Regions from separate parts of the Tardiphaga sp. 813_E8_N1_3 genome, predicted to be linked through region 1. Evidence: predicted binding sites of a transcription regulator. Region 1 holds the regulator's gene; the other holds the start of a gene.
What was found. Region 1 encodes PhoB, which activates phosphate uptake and scavenging genes when phosphate is short. Its sites were predicted from a motif close to TGTCATNNANCTGTCAT; they were not measured.

Region 1 (7,693 bases):
CGTCGAGCGCGACCATACCCTGATAACGGCTCATATCCGGCCCCTGATCGACGGTCATCGCCAGATGGCCCTTGCCGAGCAGCGCCGCGGTATCCAGACCAGGCACGAGGCGTTCGACATCGAACCGCGCATAGGCCCGCATTTTATCGGGCGCGCGGAAGTCGACGATCATCAGCGACACCGGACCGTCGGTCTGGGTCTGGAGGATGAAACGGCCGTCGAATTTCAGTGCCGAGCCGAGCAGCGTGGTCAGCACGATGGCCTCGCCGAGCAGCTTGGCCACCGGCGCGGGATAATCATGCTTGGCGAGCAGTTCATCGAGTGCCGGGCCAAGTCGCGTCAGCCGCCCGCGCAGATCGAGCGGCGCAACCTCGAAGGGCAGCACCGCGTCATCGACCGGAACGGAGGACGGCGCGCGGATGGGGGCGTCGGGCTGGAGATTTGGATTTGATGGGGTCATGGCGCTCTATGTAAGGGCGAGGAGCTGAAATCGAAACCCCGCAAAGGGGCAAATGTCCGAACGAATACAAGGCATCGGGCGACGATTTGCCCCCGCTCGGATGAGATATCTACCAAGTATAAGCGAACGATGTTTGAAACCTACCTTACGCGATGGCACCTCGTCCCGGACGGCACGGCCATTACCTCCCACGCCGGATATTTGCTGCCAGTCCTGCATCGGGGCCAGCCGGCGATGCTGAAACTGGCCAGGGGCGAGGACGAACGCGCCGGCAGCGCGGTACTGGAATGGTGGGACGGCGAGGGCGCCGCACGGGTTCTGGACCGCCATGACGACGCGTTGCTGATGGAACGCGCACAAGGCCCGGCCTCGCTCTCCGACATGGCGCGTGGTGGACAGGACGACGAAGCCTCGCACATCCTGTGCGCCGTGGCGGCGCGGTTGCACCGGCCAAGGCAAAAATCGCCGCCTCCGCTAGTACCGCTGCAGCATTGGTTTCGCGAACTCGCGCCGGTCGCAGCGACCCATGGCGGCCTGTTACGTCGCTGTTCCGAAACGGCCAACGCTTTGCTGGACGACCCGCGCGAGGTGACCGTGCTGCACGGCGACCTCCACCATGACAATGTGCTGGACTTCGGGGCGCGTGGTTGGCTCGCCATCGATCCGAAGCACATCATCGGCGAGCGCGGCTTCGACTTCGCCAACATTTTCACCAACCCGGATCTCTCGGACCCCACGCGCCCGGTCTCAACCTTGCCAGGCCGTTTCCAGCGGCGTGTCGAGGTCGTCAGCGACGCAGCGAAACTCGATCGCCATCGCTTGCTGCAATGGGTCCTGGCGTGGACCGGCCTCTCGGCCGCATGGTTCCTCGGCGACGACGATCCGGCGAGCATCGACCTTCAGGTGGCCGAGCTGGCCGCGACAGAACTCGATCGCTGATCGCGCCTCACGCCACAGCGTTGAGGCACCAGGCCAGAATGCCCTTCTGCGCATGCAGGCGATTTTCGGCCTCGTCGAACACCACCGACTGCGGACCGTCGATCACCTCGTCGGTGACCTCCTCGCCGCGATGCGCCGGCAGGCAGTGCATGAAGAGTGCGTCGGGCTTGGCCAGCGACATCAGGCGCGCATTGACCTGATAGGGTTTCAACAGGTTGTGGCGGGTCTCGCCGTCCTTATCGCCCATCGACACCCAGGTGTCGGTGACGACGCAATCGACGCCCTTCACCATCGCATCGGGATCGTCGCTGAAGGTGATCGGCGCGTTTGCCGCCTTGACCCAGTCCTTGAACGGCTTCTTCGGCGACAACTGCGGCGGCGTCGCGATATTGAGCTTGAACTGGAAGCGCTCGGCCGCATGGGCCCAGGACATCAGTACATTGTTGTCGTCGCCGGTCCAGGCCACGGTGCGCCCCTTGATCGGACCGCGGTGCTCCTCATAGGTCATGACATCCGCCATCACCTGGCAGGGATGCGAGAAGCGCGTCAGGCCGTTGATGACCGGCACGGTCGCGTTTTCCGCGAGCTCCACCAGCGAGTCATGATTGAGGATGCGGATCATGATGATGTCGACGAAGCGCGACAGCACGCGCGCGGTGTCGGCAATGGTCTCGCCGCGACCGAGCTGCATTTCGGCGCCGGTGAGCATCACGACGTCGCCGCCGAGCTGGCGCATGCCGACCTCGAACGACACGCGGGTGCGCGTCGAGGGCTTTTCGAAGATCATCGCCAGCGTCTTGTTCTTGAGCGGACGATCGGGCTCGGCATTCGAGCCATCCCGCCCCTTCAGCTTCGCCTTCATGGCGGCAGCCGCGTTCATGATATTGCGCAACTCGCTGGCCGGCACGGCCGTGAGATCGAGGAAATGCCGCGGTGACGTGCTCATCACGCGGCTCCCTGCGTCTTGTCGGGTGAGCCGAGCGCTACGCAGGCCTGTTCGAGCCGCTGCACGGCCTGCTCGATCTCGGACTCGCTGACGATCAGCGGCGGCAGGAAGCGCACCACATTGTCGCCGGCGCCAACCGTCAGCAGCTTCGCGTCACGCAATGCTGCCACGAGATCGCCCGCCGGCACCACGGCCTTGAGGCCGATCAGAAGACCTTCGCCGCGCACTTCGCTGAGCACATCTGGATGGCCATCGACCACGCCCGCGAGTTTCTGTTTCAACAGCAGCGACATCTTCTTCACATGGTCGAAGAAACCGGGCTTCAGCATGATATCGAGCACGGAATTCGCCGCGGCCACCGCCAGCGGATTGCCGCCAAAGGTCGAGCCGTGCGAGCCGGGCGCCATGCCTTCGGCCGCTTCCGCCGAGAGAAGGCACGCGCCGATCGGGAAACCGCCGCCGAGTGCCTTGGCCAGCGCCATGACATCCGGCGTCACGCCGATGCGCTGATAGGCAAACAGTTCGCCGGTGCGGCCCATGCCGGTCTGCACTTCGTCGAAGATCAAAAGTATGCCGTTCTTGTCGCAAAGTTCGCGCAGCGCGCCAAAGAACGCGTTGCTCGGCGCACGCACGCCACCCTCACCCTGCAGCGGCTCGATGAGAATGCCGGCAGTGTTCGGGCCGATGGCCTTCTTCACGGCTTCGATATCGCCGAGCGGCAACTGGTCGAAGCCGTCGAGCGGCGTGCCGTAGCCTTCGAGATATTTCGCGGCGCCCGTCGCCGCCAGCGTGCCGAGGGTGCGGCCATGGAACGCGCCTTCAAAGGTGATGATGCGCGTGCGCTCGGGGTGGCCCTTGGAGAAATGATAGTGGCGGGTCACCTTGATCGCGCATTCCATCGCTTCCGCACCCGAATTGGCGAAGAACACGAAGTCGGCAAAGCTCTGTTCGCACAGCCGCGCGGCGAGGCGCTCGCCGTCCGGGCTCTTGAACAGGTTCGACATGTGCCAGAGCTTGGTGGCCTGCTCCTGCAATGCGGCGACCATATGTGGGTGCGCATGGCCAAGTGCGTTCACGGCAACGCCGCTGGTGAAATCGAGGTAGCGCTCGCCGTCGGTTCCAATCAGCCACGCGCCTTCACCGCGCTCGAAAGCGACATCCGCACGCGCGAAAACAGGCAGCAAGTGGGCCTGAGAGAGGGGCGAAGACGTTGCGTTGCTGGTCATAACCGATCCGATCGAAAAGACTGCGGCCGCGTCGATGACAATTGTGCGAAATCGAACAACGGACCCTAGAAACGAAACGTGCCGCCCTTCTCGGGCGGCACGTGGGCATTATTCTATGTGTGCTGTGAAGACTGTCAACCGCGCACTGCGGCTTTCGAGTCACACGGAGTCGCAGAAAAAGCCGATTTTGCAGCTTTATTTGCAGAAGCATGTGGACGCGGCATGCCCGACTCTTGCGCGCGAGTCACGGCATATTGTAGCTTTTGTCTCGTCGGATACGACATCTCGTGCGGCGGTAGACCTTTTAATGACACATCCAGTGCGGCGTAACAGCCGGACGCGAAATTCGCGCCCGGTGAGCGCTAAGGGATTCTGACCGCAGGGATTTTTGAAGTCTCAACTCGCAGCGCTGACCGGTGCTCTGGCGCTTACGAAGGGAAAATGGCGATGACGGTAATGACATGGACCGACGATCGCGTCGAACAGTTGAAGAAACTCTGGGAAGGCGGCCTCTCCGCCAGCCAGATCGCCGCGGAACTCGGCAACGTGACCCGCAATGCCGTGATCGGCAAGGTGCACCGTCTCGGCCTGTCCGGCCGCGCCAAGAGCCCCTCCTCGGCAGCTCCGCGGCAGCGCAAGGCGCGCCCGGCCCAGCAGATGGTACGCGTCGCCCGCCCGATGGCCCGCGGCAACACCGCGCTGGCCCATAATTACGAGATCGAGGCGGAGCCCGATCCGATCGCCTATGACAACATCGTACCGATCAGCCAGCGCCTGTCGCTGGTCGAGCTCAACGATGCCACCTGCCACTGGCCGATCGGCGATCCGTCGAGCGCGGATTTTTACTTCTGCGGCGGCAGGGCCCTGGCTGGCGCCCCCTATTGCGCACATCACTCGCGCATCGCCTATCAGCCGGCGAGCGACCGCCGCCGCGCGGTACCGAAGCCCACGCGCTGAGCTGGAAGATATCTAAACCAAATGAAAATGCCCGGTGATGAGCCGGGCATTTTTTTGTTTTGGATGGTGATTGCCGGGGCGCTTGCGTTGACACTCGGTGTCGTCCCCGCGAAGGCGGGGACCCATAACCACCGAAAGAGTGGTTGGGGCGTATTCGCAGGCGTCCTGGATAGAGCCGAGAAGACGGAGGCTATGGGTCCCCGCCTTCGCGGGGACGACACAGCGTGTGTTGTTACTCCGCCGCCTTGTCGAACCGGTCGTCCAGCGCATAGCCGGCGCCGCGCACGGTGCGGATCGGATCGGGCTCACCGGCGGGATTGAGCAGCTTGCGCAGGCGGCCGATATGCACGTCGACGGTGCGCTCGTCGATATAGATGTCGCGGCCCCAGACGCTGTCGAGCAACTGCTCGCGGCTGAATACGCGGCCCGGATGTTCCAGGAAGAACTCCAGCAGGCGATATTCGGTCGGACCGAGATCGATCGGACGGCTTGAGCGCACAACGCGGCGCTTGTCGCGGTCGAGTTCGATATCGCCGAAAGCGAGCACGGTGGCGAGACGCTCGGGAGCTGCACGACGGAGCAGACCCTTCACGCGGGCCAGGAGCTCCGGCACCGAAAACGGCTTGACGATATAGTCGTCGGCGCCGGTGGCGAGACCGCGAACACGCTCGCTCTCTTCGCCGCGCGCCGTCAGCATGATGATCGGCAATGCCTTGGTTTCGGGCCGCGCGCGCAGGCGGCGGCACAGTTCGATGCCGGACAGACCCGGCAGCATCCAGTCGAGCACCACGAGATCCGGCACCCGCTCCTTCAAGCGGGTGTCGGCATCGTCGCCGCGCGCGACAGTTTCAACATCATAGCCTTCGGCGTCGAGGTTGTAGCGAAGAAGCGTCGTGAGGGCTTCCTCGTCCTCCACCACCAGAATGCGTGCATTCACAGCCATATGGTCAATATCCTCAGTGACGTCCGACAAGCCTTTAGGCCATGATCCTTGCGGAAGACTGGCTTCCACTTTTCCGGATCATGCTTCAGACCGTCGGCGCATTCGCGAATGTGGTCATGTCGCCCTTCGGGCGCTTGTCGAGGATCTGCTGGCCCTCGATCATGTAGAACACGGTTTCTGCAATGTTGGTGGCGTGATCGCCGATCCGCTCGATGTTCTTGGCGCAGAACATCAGGTGGATACAGAACGAAATGTTACGCGGGTCTTCCATCATATAGGTAAGGAGTTCGCGGAACAGCGAGGTGCAGATCGCGTCGATTTCCTCGTCGCCCTTCCACACCGTCATCGCGGCGGGCAGATCGTGTGCGGCATAGGCGTCGAGCACGGCCTTGACCTGGGTGGTCACGAGGTCGGTCATGTGTTCGAGGCCGCGGATCAGCTTCAGCGGATGGAAATCGCTGTCGAGTGCATTGACGCGCTTGCCGATGTTCTTGGAGAGATCGCCGATCCGCTCCAGATCGGTGGCGACGCGCAGCGCGCCGACGATCTCGCGCAAATCGACAGCCATCGGCTGGCGCTTGGCGATGGTCAGCACGGCGCGCTCTTCGATCGTGCGCTGCAACTGGTCGATCTCGGCGTCGGTGGCGACAACGCGTGCACCGAGTGCGACGTCCCGGCGGATCAGCGCGTCGACGGATTCGACGATCTGCCGTTCCGCGAGGCCACCCATCTCGGCGACGAGACGGGTCAGCTCCTGCAGATCGTCGTCGAAAGCCTTGGTGGTGTGTTCAAAAGCCATATCTAAATCCTCCCGCGAATATGTCGCGTCAGCCGAAGCGGCCGGTGATGTAATCCTGGGTGCGGCGGTCGGTCGGCGACGTGAAGATCTTGTTGGTTTGATCGAACTCGATCAACTCGCCGAGATACATGAAGGCCGTGGTGTCGGAGACGCGGGCAGCCTGCTGCATGTTATGGGTGACGATCGCGATCGTGTACTGATCCTTCAACTCGTCGATCAGCTCCTCGATCTTCGCGGTCGAGATCGGATCCAGCGCCGAGCACGGCTCGTCGAACAGGATGACTTCCGGCCGAACCGCGATGGTGCGCGCAATGCACAGACGCTGCTGCTGACCGCCCGACAGGCTGAGGCCCGACGCGTTGAGCTTGTCCTTGACTTCGTTCCAGAGCGCACCGCCACGCAGCGCCTTCTCGACGCGCACGTCCATCTCCGACTTGGAGATCTTTTCATAGAGGCGAATACCGAAGGCGATGTTTTCGTAAATCGTCATCGGGAACGGAGTCGGCTTCTGGAACACCATGCCGACGCGGGCGCGCAGCAGGTTGAGGTCCAGCTTCGGATCCAGAATGTTCTGGTTGTCGAGCATGAGCTGACCTTCGGCGCGCTGGCCGGGATACAGATCATACATCCGGTTGAAGATGCGCAGCAGCGTGGACTTGCCGCAGCCTGACGGGCCGATGAACGCCGTCACGCGGTTCGCCATCAGCGTCAGATTGATCTTCTTCAGAGCGTGGTGTTCGCCATAGTAGAAGTTCAGGTCGCGCACGGTGACCTTGGGACGGGTCTCGCCCTGCAAGACCGACGGCGGCGGCATCGAGACGGAAGGAACGCCAGACGACACAGAAAGCTCACTCATTTTGCTGTCCTCTCGGCGCCGAGAATGCGCGCGCCAATGTTAAGGGCAAGTACGGTCAAGGTGATGATCAGGGCACCGCTCCAGGCGAGCTGCTTCCAGTACTCGTAGGGGCTCTGCACGAAGTTGTTGATGGTCACCGGCAGGTTGGCCATCGTCTTGGTGAGATCGAGACTGAAGAACTGGTTGCTCAGCGCGGTGAACAGCAGCGGCGCCGTTTCACCGGCGACGCGCGCGGTCGCCAGCAGCACGCCCGTGATCAGACCGGAACGGGCCGCACGATAAGCGATCCGCTTGATGACCAGGGAGCGCGGCAGGCCGAGCGCCGAGGCCGCTTCACGCAGCGGGTTCGGCACGAGACCAAGCATGTCTTCCGTGGTGCGAACCACGACGGGGATCACGATCACGGCGAGCGCAAGCGAACCGGCGAGAGCCGAGAAGCCGCCCATCGGAACCACCACCGCACCATAGACGAACAGGCCGATGATGATGGACGGGGCCGACAGCAACACGTCGTTGATGAAGCGGATCACCGAGGTGAGCTTGTCGTGCTTGCCGTATTCAGCGAGA
Region 2 (7,693 bases), 690 kb from region 1:
GGACGCTCTCCGAGCCGTTCATTGTCGATGGGCTTGAGCTCACCGTCGGCGCCAGCGTCGGGATCGCCATCGGCCGCGAGGGCGACGATCCCTGCGATCTCACGCCTGCTGCGGACCGGGCGCTTTACGCCTCGAAAGCCAGCGGCCGAAACCGCGTGACCTTTGCCAAGCCGGTGGATGCCGAGACAATCGCGCGGGCAGGCTAGCGTCGAGGCAATGAGCGTGGGCTGACCCGCGCCAGATGAGATTTCCTGCAGATCAGAAAAGCTGACAGCGCATCGACAGGATCGGTGCGAGTGGGTTGACAGGCACCAGAAATGTAATGTTATAACATTACAAATAAGAAGAGCCCAATGTCCCGTACCCTCAAAAGACTGTTTGATCTCGATGCAAAAACTCCCCGTCACAGTCTTGTCCGGCTTCCTCGGGGCTGGAAAGACAACTTTGCTGAACCATGTGCTGAACAACCGTCATGGCCTGAAAGTGGCGGTGATTGTGAACGACATGAGCGAGGTGAACATCGATGCGGACCTGGTTCGCGATGGCGGTGCCAATCTGTCGCGGACGGATGAGAAGCTGGTCGAAATGACCAATGGCTGCATCTGCTGCACGCTGCGTGACGATCTGCTGAAGGAGGTGCGCGCGCTCGCCGAGAGCCGGCGGTTCGATTACCTGCTGATCGAATCCACCGGAATTGCAGAGCCGCTGCCGGTGGCCGCGACTTTCGATTTCCGCGACGAGAACGGCGACAGCCTCTCCGATGTGGCACAGCTCGACACCATGGTAACGGTGGTCGATGCGGTGAACCTGTTGAAGGACTATTCCTCCACCGACTTCCTGCAGGATCGCGGCGAGGCGCTCGACGGTGACAAGCGTACGTTGGTGGACCTGCTGGTGGAGCAGATCGAATTCGCCGATGTCATCGTGCTCAACAAGGTCAATGACGCGACGCTTGAGCAATGCAACAGCGCGCGCAAGATCATCTGCGCGCTCAATCCCGACGCCGATATTATCGAAGCAAACTTTGCCGATGTGCCGTTCGACCGCGTGCTCGATACCGGACGCTTTGATTTTGAAAAGGCGCAGCAGCATCCGCTCTGGTACAAGGAGCTGTATGGTTTTACCAACCACGTGCCGGAGACCGAAGAATACGGCGTGACGAATTTCGTCTATCGCGCGCGACGGCCGTTCGATCCCGTGAAGTTTCAGGCCTTCCTGCGCGAGAGCTGGGCCGGCGTGATCCGCAGCAAGGGGCATTTCTGGCTGGCGACACGGCCGCAATGGGTCGGCGAACTCAGCCAGGCCGGCGCCATCGTGCGCACGGAAGGGATGGGCTTCTGGTGGGCCAATGTGCCTGCCGATCGCTGGCCGGACGATCCGTATTGGCGGCAGGCGCTGAAGAAGAATTGGAACGAGATCTATGGCGACCGGCGGCAGGAGATCGTCTTCATCGGTTCCGACATGGACGAGAGCGATATCCGCCGTCGGCTCGATGCCTGCCTCGTGTCCGGTAAGCCCGGCATGGATATCGCCGGCTGGGCCGGGCTCGCCGATCCATTTCCGGCCTGGAAACGGGCCGACGAGATGGCGTCCTCGTGACGCGTCAAGTCGCCGTCAGCGGCGCGTGGCACAGCACCTGGAAGCGCGACGTCGCAGATGTCTGGCGAAACAGGCCGATGCGGTCAATCCGCAGTGATGTGAGATCAAGTGTCGCGAACCGCTGCTGCAGCATCGCCAGCACCGCTGTGCTGCGTTCGGGAGGAAGCCGTCCGGTCAGCGTCATGTGAAACCGGAAGTCGTCGCGCACATAGGGATAGCCGAAACGATCCAGCTGCTCGACCTGTCGCGGCGTTAGGTTCTCCGGTTTGCGCCGTGCGCGATCCTCCGGCGTCATCGGTGCGCGGAACACCTCGAATCCTTCGACACAAGTCTGCGCTAATGCGGCGAGCTCAGGGGAGGGCCCATCCGGCACGACAGCCGTGAAGCCGCTGATGATACGAACCACCGGTGAGATTTTCGGGATAGCGCGGGGCATCCGGGCGAAGTCATCGAAGGTCGCGATCAGGTCGGCTTCGGTAGCTTCCGGCGCCAGCGAGAACGGCGCCTTCAGCGTGGCATGAAAGCCGTATTTGCGTGGGTCCTTGATGACAGCCGGCCAGTCCGGCGCCTGCCTGATGAGATCGGCGGGCACCAGCACGTCATTGCCGGTGAAGGGATCGTAGCCGAGGGTCTCGGCTCCGAAGCGGGCGAGGGCACTGTCGGCGTCGGGGGCGTAATAGAGTGCGTAGCGCGGGAATTCATTCATGGCCGCACCATAGAGCATGATCCCGAAAAGTGGATGCCGGTTTTCGGGAACGATCATGCTCAAGTAAGAGAGGAGCCGCGTTACGCCGCTGCAATAGCTTTGCGGTGTATGGCACGCGCCGGCTGAAGCCTTGTGGCATCGGTCAGATGCACGAGGTTGCCCTGCGCGATCACGGCGACGATGCGCGGACGCATTGCGATGCTGTCATCGACGAGCAGCAAATCAGCGCGGCGTCCTTCGATGATCTCGCCACGGTCGGTGAGACCGGCAGCTTTCGCTGGTGCAGACGAGATCAGTGCCCAAGCCTGCGGCAGCGACAGAATGCCGTCATGGAGCAGCCGGAACGCGGCCAGCAGTTGCGCGGGATAGTAATAGTCGGAGGCGAGAATCGAGCAGAGGCCCTTGGCGATCATGTCGGATGCCTTGGTCCAGCCGGTGTGGCTGCCGCCGCGCACAACGTTGGGTGCGCCGAATACGATGAAGTCGCCGGCCGCGGCCGCGGCTTGTGCGGTTTCAACGTTGATCGGGAATTCGGCGATATTGACGCCGAGCTTGCGGAAGTCGTCGCGCATCGCAGGGGTTGCGTCATCATGCGAAAGCGTCGGCACGCCGGCAGCGTTCGCCGCTTTGGCGAGGCGGGCAATCGAGGCAGGCACCTCATCGGTGCGCGACAGCACGCGATCGACCAGCTGATCGAAGGCATCGCTGCTGAGCCCGGTACGTTCCACCATCCGCGCGCGCTTCGCCGGCTTTGAGATGCCGGCGATGTCCATGTGATCGTTGAAGGCGAGCAGATCGATGCGGCCGGCCTGCAGCCAGCCAACGATCTCATCTTCGGCGTCGAGATTGAACGTCTCCTGCCGCAGATGGAAGCGCGTATCCGATGCGAGCTGCGGCCGCAGCATCTCGATGGCATCCAGCAGCTTGCGGGCGTTCTCCGCGCCGCGCAGGCCCGGCTCCCAGGACCATGTGGTGCCGTGAAACACCGTGGTGATGCCGTTGGCGATGGCCTGCCGGTCGCTGTCGATCAAGGCAACATCGACCGGGAAGTCGACGCCGGGGCGCGGCATCAACTGCCGCTCGAAGGCATCGCCATGCAGGTCGACGATTCCCGGCAGCACCAGCAGATCGGACGCATCGAGGCCGAGCGCGCCATGGGGCGCATCCGATCCGATGTCCGCAATCACGCCACCCCCAATCTGCAGCGAGGTCTCGGCGATGTCCTGGCCGAGTAAAGTGCGTCCGCCGTCGATGAAGATATCCGTCATGTCACTGCCATCTGCCTGGGCGCCTTGACGCCTTTATACTTGCTCAAGAAATCCTCGACCGGGAGCTTGCGGAAATCCGGCAGCGCCTGTCTTAGCATCTCGTGCTCCCAGTCCCACCAGGCGAGCTCCATCAGCCCGTCTTCCACAGTTTCCGAAAATCGCCGCCGCACCGGCCGCGCCGGATTGCCAGCAACGATCGTATAGGGGGCGACGTCCTTGGTCACGATGGCACCGGCGGCGATCACAGAACCTGTGCCGATACTGCGGCCGGGCAGCACAATGGCGCCATGGCCGAGCCAGACATCGTGGCCGATCGTGCAGTGATGTTCGCGTCGCCAGGCAAAGAAGTCGGCGTCGTCGCTTTCACCGGGGAAATAGGCACTGGCGCGATAGGTGAAGTGCGCCTGCGTCGCTCGGTGCATCGGGTGATTGCCAGGATTGATCCGGATCATCGCCGCGATCGAGCAGAACTTTCCGATCGTCGTATAGGTGATCTGGCCGTCATTCACGACATATGAATAGTCGCCCATCGTCACTTCGTTGAGGATCGTGCGCGCGCCGACTTCAGTATAGGCGCCGAGCTTGGTGTCGACGAGTTTAGCGGTGGGATCGACCGCAGGCGTGAGCGAGAGTTGTTTTCCAGCCATGTGACGCTCGTGCGACGGAAGAGGAATCGGTGGGTGATATATCAGAGTGTGCGCTGGCGCGCGGGCACCTCTTCGGTCGGTTTCGTGACGGTGTCGTGACGTCAGCATGAATTCGGGCTTGTTTTTCCCGCAATGACGATAACCCGTATGCGCAGGGCACATGTCACATCATTGTTAAACGCGGGCGTTACCGGTGGCGATGTCTATTGTCATTGGAGTGCCTCATGCTGGTGGTGGATAAGCTGACGTGCCGTTTCGGCGCCAAGGCTGCCGTCGATAACGCGTCGTTCGAGATCAAGCCCGGCGCATTCGTCGGCGTGATCGGTCGCTCCGGCGCCGGCAAGTCGACCATGCTGCGCATGATCAATCGTCTGGCCGAGCCGACCGATGGGCGCATCATGTTCGATAGCGTGGACGTCACCGCGCTCAAGGGCCGCGATCTGCGCAAGTGGCGTGCGCGCTCGGCGATGATCTTCCAGCAGTTCAATCTCGTCGGCCGTCTCGATGTGCTGACCAATGTGCTGATGGGCCGCTTGGCCGATATGCCGCAGTGGCGCTCGCTGACCCAGATGTGGCCCGAGGACGACCGTGCACTGGCGATGTCGGCGCTGGAGCAGTTCGACATGGCGCAATATGCCTCGCAGCGCGCCGACCAGCTCTCCGGCGGTCAGCAGCAGCGTGTCGCCATCGCCCGCGCCCTCGTGCAGCAGCCCGATATCATCCTCGCGGACGAGCCGATCGCGTCACTGGATCCGCGCAACACTCGCATCGTCATGGATGCGCTGCTGCGCATCAACAAGCACTTCGGCATCACCGTGATGTGCAACCTGCATTCGCTCGATCTGGCGCGCACCTATTGCGACCGCCTGATCGGCATGTCCGCCGGCCGCGTCGTGTTCGATGGCGCGCCCTCCGCGCTCACCGAACATATCGCCCGCGAACTCTACGATCTCGAAGCCGACGAGGTGATGGGATCGGCGCATATGCCGACGTCCACCCGCGTTCCCGAATACGGTGTTGCTGCCGTCGCGTGATTGCAGTGCGTTGAAATTATCGTGGTGACGTCATCGTAACGATGGCATCGCCGCGATAGACGCGCCTTCTGCCAAGAAAACGTTTCACCTCAGATCAAAACAGGGATTGTCATGATCAACCGTCGCTCCATTCTGCTCAGCGCTGCTGCGCTGGCTTTCGCCGCCACCTCGGCTTCGGCCCAGGACTACAAGGCCAAGTATCCGGAACTGACCTTCGCCGTCGTTCCCGCCGAGAACGCCTCGGGCGTCACCGAGCGCTGGGCGCCGTTCGTCGCCTATCTGTCGAAAGAGCTCGGCGTGAAGGTCAACCTGCGCATCGCCAATGACTATGCAGCCGTGATCGAAGGCCAGCGCTCCGGTAATATCCATATCGCGAGCTACGGTTCGGCCTCGTTCGCACGCGCCCGTCTCACCGGTGTCAAGACCGATGCGTTTGCCAACGACATCAATATCGATGGCTCGACTGGCTATTACTCGGTGTTCTTCGTCAAGGCGTCGAGCCCCTACAAGTCGGTCGACAATCTGAAGGGCAAGAACCTCGGTCTCGTCGATCCGAACTCGACCTCGGGCAACAACGTACCGCGCTTCGAACTGGACAAGATGGGCATCTCCGATGCCGACACCTATTTCAGCAAAGTGGTGTTCACCGGCAGCCATGAAAACGCGATGCTCGCGCTGTCGCAGGGCACCGTCGATGTCGCCGCCAACCAGTGGACCAACGACAACGACTCGACACTGCAGCAGATGCTGACCAAGGGCATGCTGAAGAATGCCGACGGCTCGGCGATGAAGAAGGAAGACTTCCGCATCATCCACAAGTCGGCCCCGATCATCAACGGTCCCTATGCCTATAGCTCGGACCTGCCGGAAGAGCTGAAGGTTGCTATCGCCAAGGCCTTCACCGACGCGCCGACCAAGGACAAGGCCGCATTCGACAAGCTATCGGATGGCCAGAAGAAGGGTTTCCACGCCGCGACCACCAAGGATTGGGACGCCACCATCGACCTGATCAAGTTCGTCGACGCACTTCGCAAGAAGAAGGCGTCCTGATCGCCTGATCATTGAAGGGAGCCGGATCAGAAATGGTCCGGCTCCTTTTCTGTGTCTGATCCCAGATAGGCCCGCACATCATGTCCGCCGCCGTTTCCATCCTTCCGGCTCCGCAGCTCGCCGCGCTGAACGACGCCTATCGCAAGGCGGTCGCGCGCCGGCGGTTACGCACGACGCTTGTCGTCGTGGCCTGCTTTGCGGCGCTGTTCGTTGCGGCATTGGGGGCCGAGGTCAATCTCAGGACCTTCGTCGAGAAGATCGGCAATTTCGGCAGCTATTTCGATCGTATCTTCACGCTCGAGGCTGGCACCCGGGTGTGGACCGACGTCAATGAGTGGTTCTGGGGTTGGAAGAAGTGGCTGTCGCTGCTCGGCGAGACCGTGCTGATCAGCTATGTCGGCACGCTGATCGGTGCCGTGCTGGCCTTTGGGTTGAATTTTCTCGCGGCCGAGAACACCGCGCCCTCGGTGCCACTGCGCTTTGCCGTGCGCCGCTTCATGGAATTCTGCCGCACCGTGCCGGACATCGTGTTCGCGCTGATCTTCGTCATCGCCTTCGGCCTCGGCCCGATGGCCGGCGTGTTGGCGATTGCGATCCACTGCGTTGGGGCGCTCGGCAAGCTCTATGGAGAGATCGTCGAGAATATCGACATGAAGCCGGTGGAAGGCATTCGCTCGACCGGTGCTGGCTGGGTCGACTGCATGCGTTTTGCCGTGCTGCCGCAGGTCGCGGCCGGCTTTGCCAGCTACACGCTGTTGCGCTTCGAGATCAATGTGCGCGGTGCGTCCGTCATGGGCTTCGTCGGCGCCGGCGGCATCGGTCAGGAACTCGTCGTTGCCGTCAGAAAGTTCTACTATTCCGACGTCAGTGCGATCTTGCTGATGATCATCGTCGCGGTCTTCGTCATCGACATCGGGACCGGTTGGTTGCGCGGCCGTCTGTTCGGCAAGGAAGCCAGGTCATGAGCCGGCAGCCTGATATCAACACCCCCGCGTTGCGCGGGCGCTATCCAGATGTCTTCAACCGCCCGATGGCGTCGCGCGCCGGTGTGCCCGCTATCCTGGTCGCGGCGCTGGCATTGTTCATCTTCGGGCTCAATGAACTCGATTTCTCGCCGGCGCGGATGTGGACCGGCCTGCGCGAACTCGGCTGGATCACCATGATGATGATCCCGCCAAATCCCGGTTCGTCGCTGCCTGCCTATCTGCACGCGATGGGGGAGACGCTGTCGATCGCGCTGCTCGGCACGACCCTCGCAGCCGTGTTCGCGCTGCCGGTCAGTCTGCTCGCCGCACGGAACGTCATTCCGTCGGCATGGATGCGCTTTCCGGTCAGGCGCTTTCTGGATTCGATCCGCGGCGTCGACACGCTGATCTGGGCGCTGGTCTG

Region 2: phnC (phosphonate ABC transporter ATP-binding protein) is a predicted target of PhoB. The motif match lies at 4,305-4,321, and genes of this name have one in related genera.

Annotation. Positions count from the first base shown of each region.
Region 1 is NZ_JBPWQE010000001.1:5,284,715-5,292,407, forward strand. It holds gene AB8A33_RS25030 (Hsp33 family molecular chaperone) at 1-460, opposite strand, end outside; gene AB8A33_RS25035 (aminoglycoside phosphotransferase family protein) at 590-1,399, shown strand; gene argF (ornithine carbamoyltransferase) at 1,407-2,345, opposite strand; gene AB8A33_RS25045 (aspartate aminotransferase family protein) at 2,345-3,571, opposite strand; gene AB8A33_RS25050 (GcrA family cell cycle regulator) at 4,019-4,528, shown strand; gene phoB (phosphate regulon transcriptional regulator PhoB) at 4,761-5,465, opposite strand; gene phoU (phosphate signaling complex protein PhoU) at 5,557-6,270, opposite strand; gene pstB (phosphate ABC transporter ATP-binding protein PstB) at 6,299-7,126, opposite strand; gene pstA (phosphate ABC transporter permease PstA) at 7,123-7,693, opposite strand, start outside.
Region 2 is NZ_JBPWQE010000001.1:4,594,344-4,602,036, reverse strand. It holds gene AB8A33_RS21820 (diguanylate cyclase domain-containing protein) at 1-206, shown strand, start outside; gene zigA (zinc metallochaperone GTPase ZigA) at 388-1,599, shown strand; gene AB8A33_RS21810 (DUF1045 domain-containing protein) at 1,604-2,305, opposite strand; gene AB8A33_RS21805 (alpha-D-ribose 1-methylphosphonate 5-triphosphate diphosphatase) at 2,386-3,573, opposite strand; gene AB8A33_RS21800 (chloramphenicol acetyltransferase) at 3,570-4,220, opposite strand; gene phnC (phosphonate ABC transporter ATP-binding protein) at 4,445-5,254, shown strand; gene phnD (phosphonate ABC transporter substrate-binding protein) at 5,366-6,304, shown strand; gene phnE (phosphonate ABC transporter, permease protein PhnE) at 6,385-7,269, shown strand; gene phnE (phosphonate ABC transporter, permease protein PhnE) at 7,266-7,693, shown strand, end outside.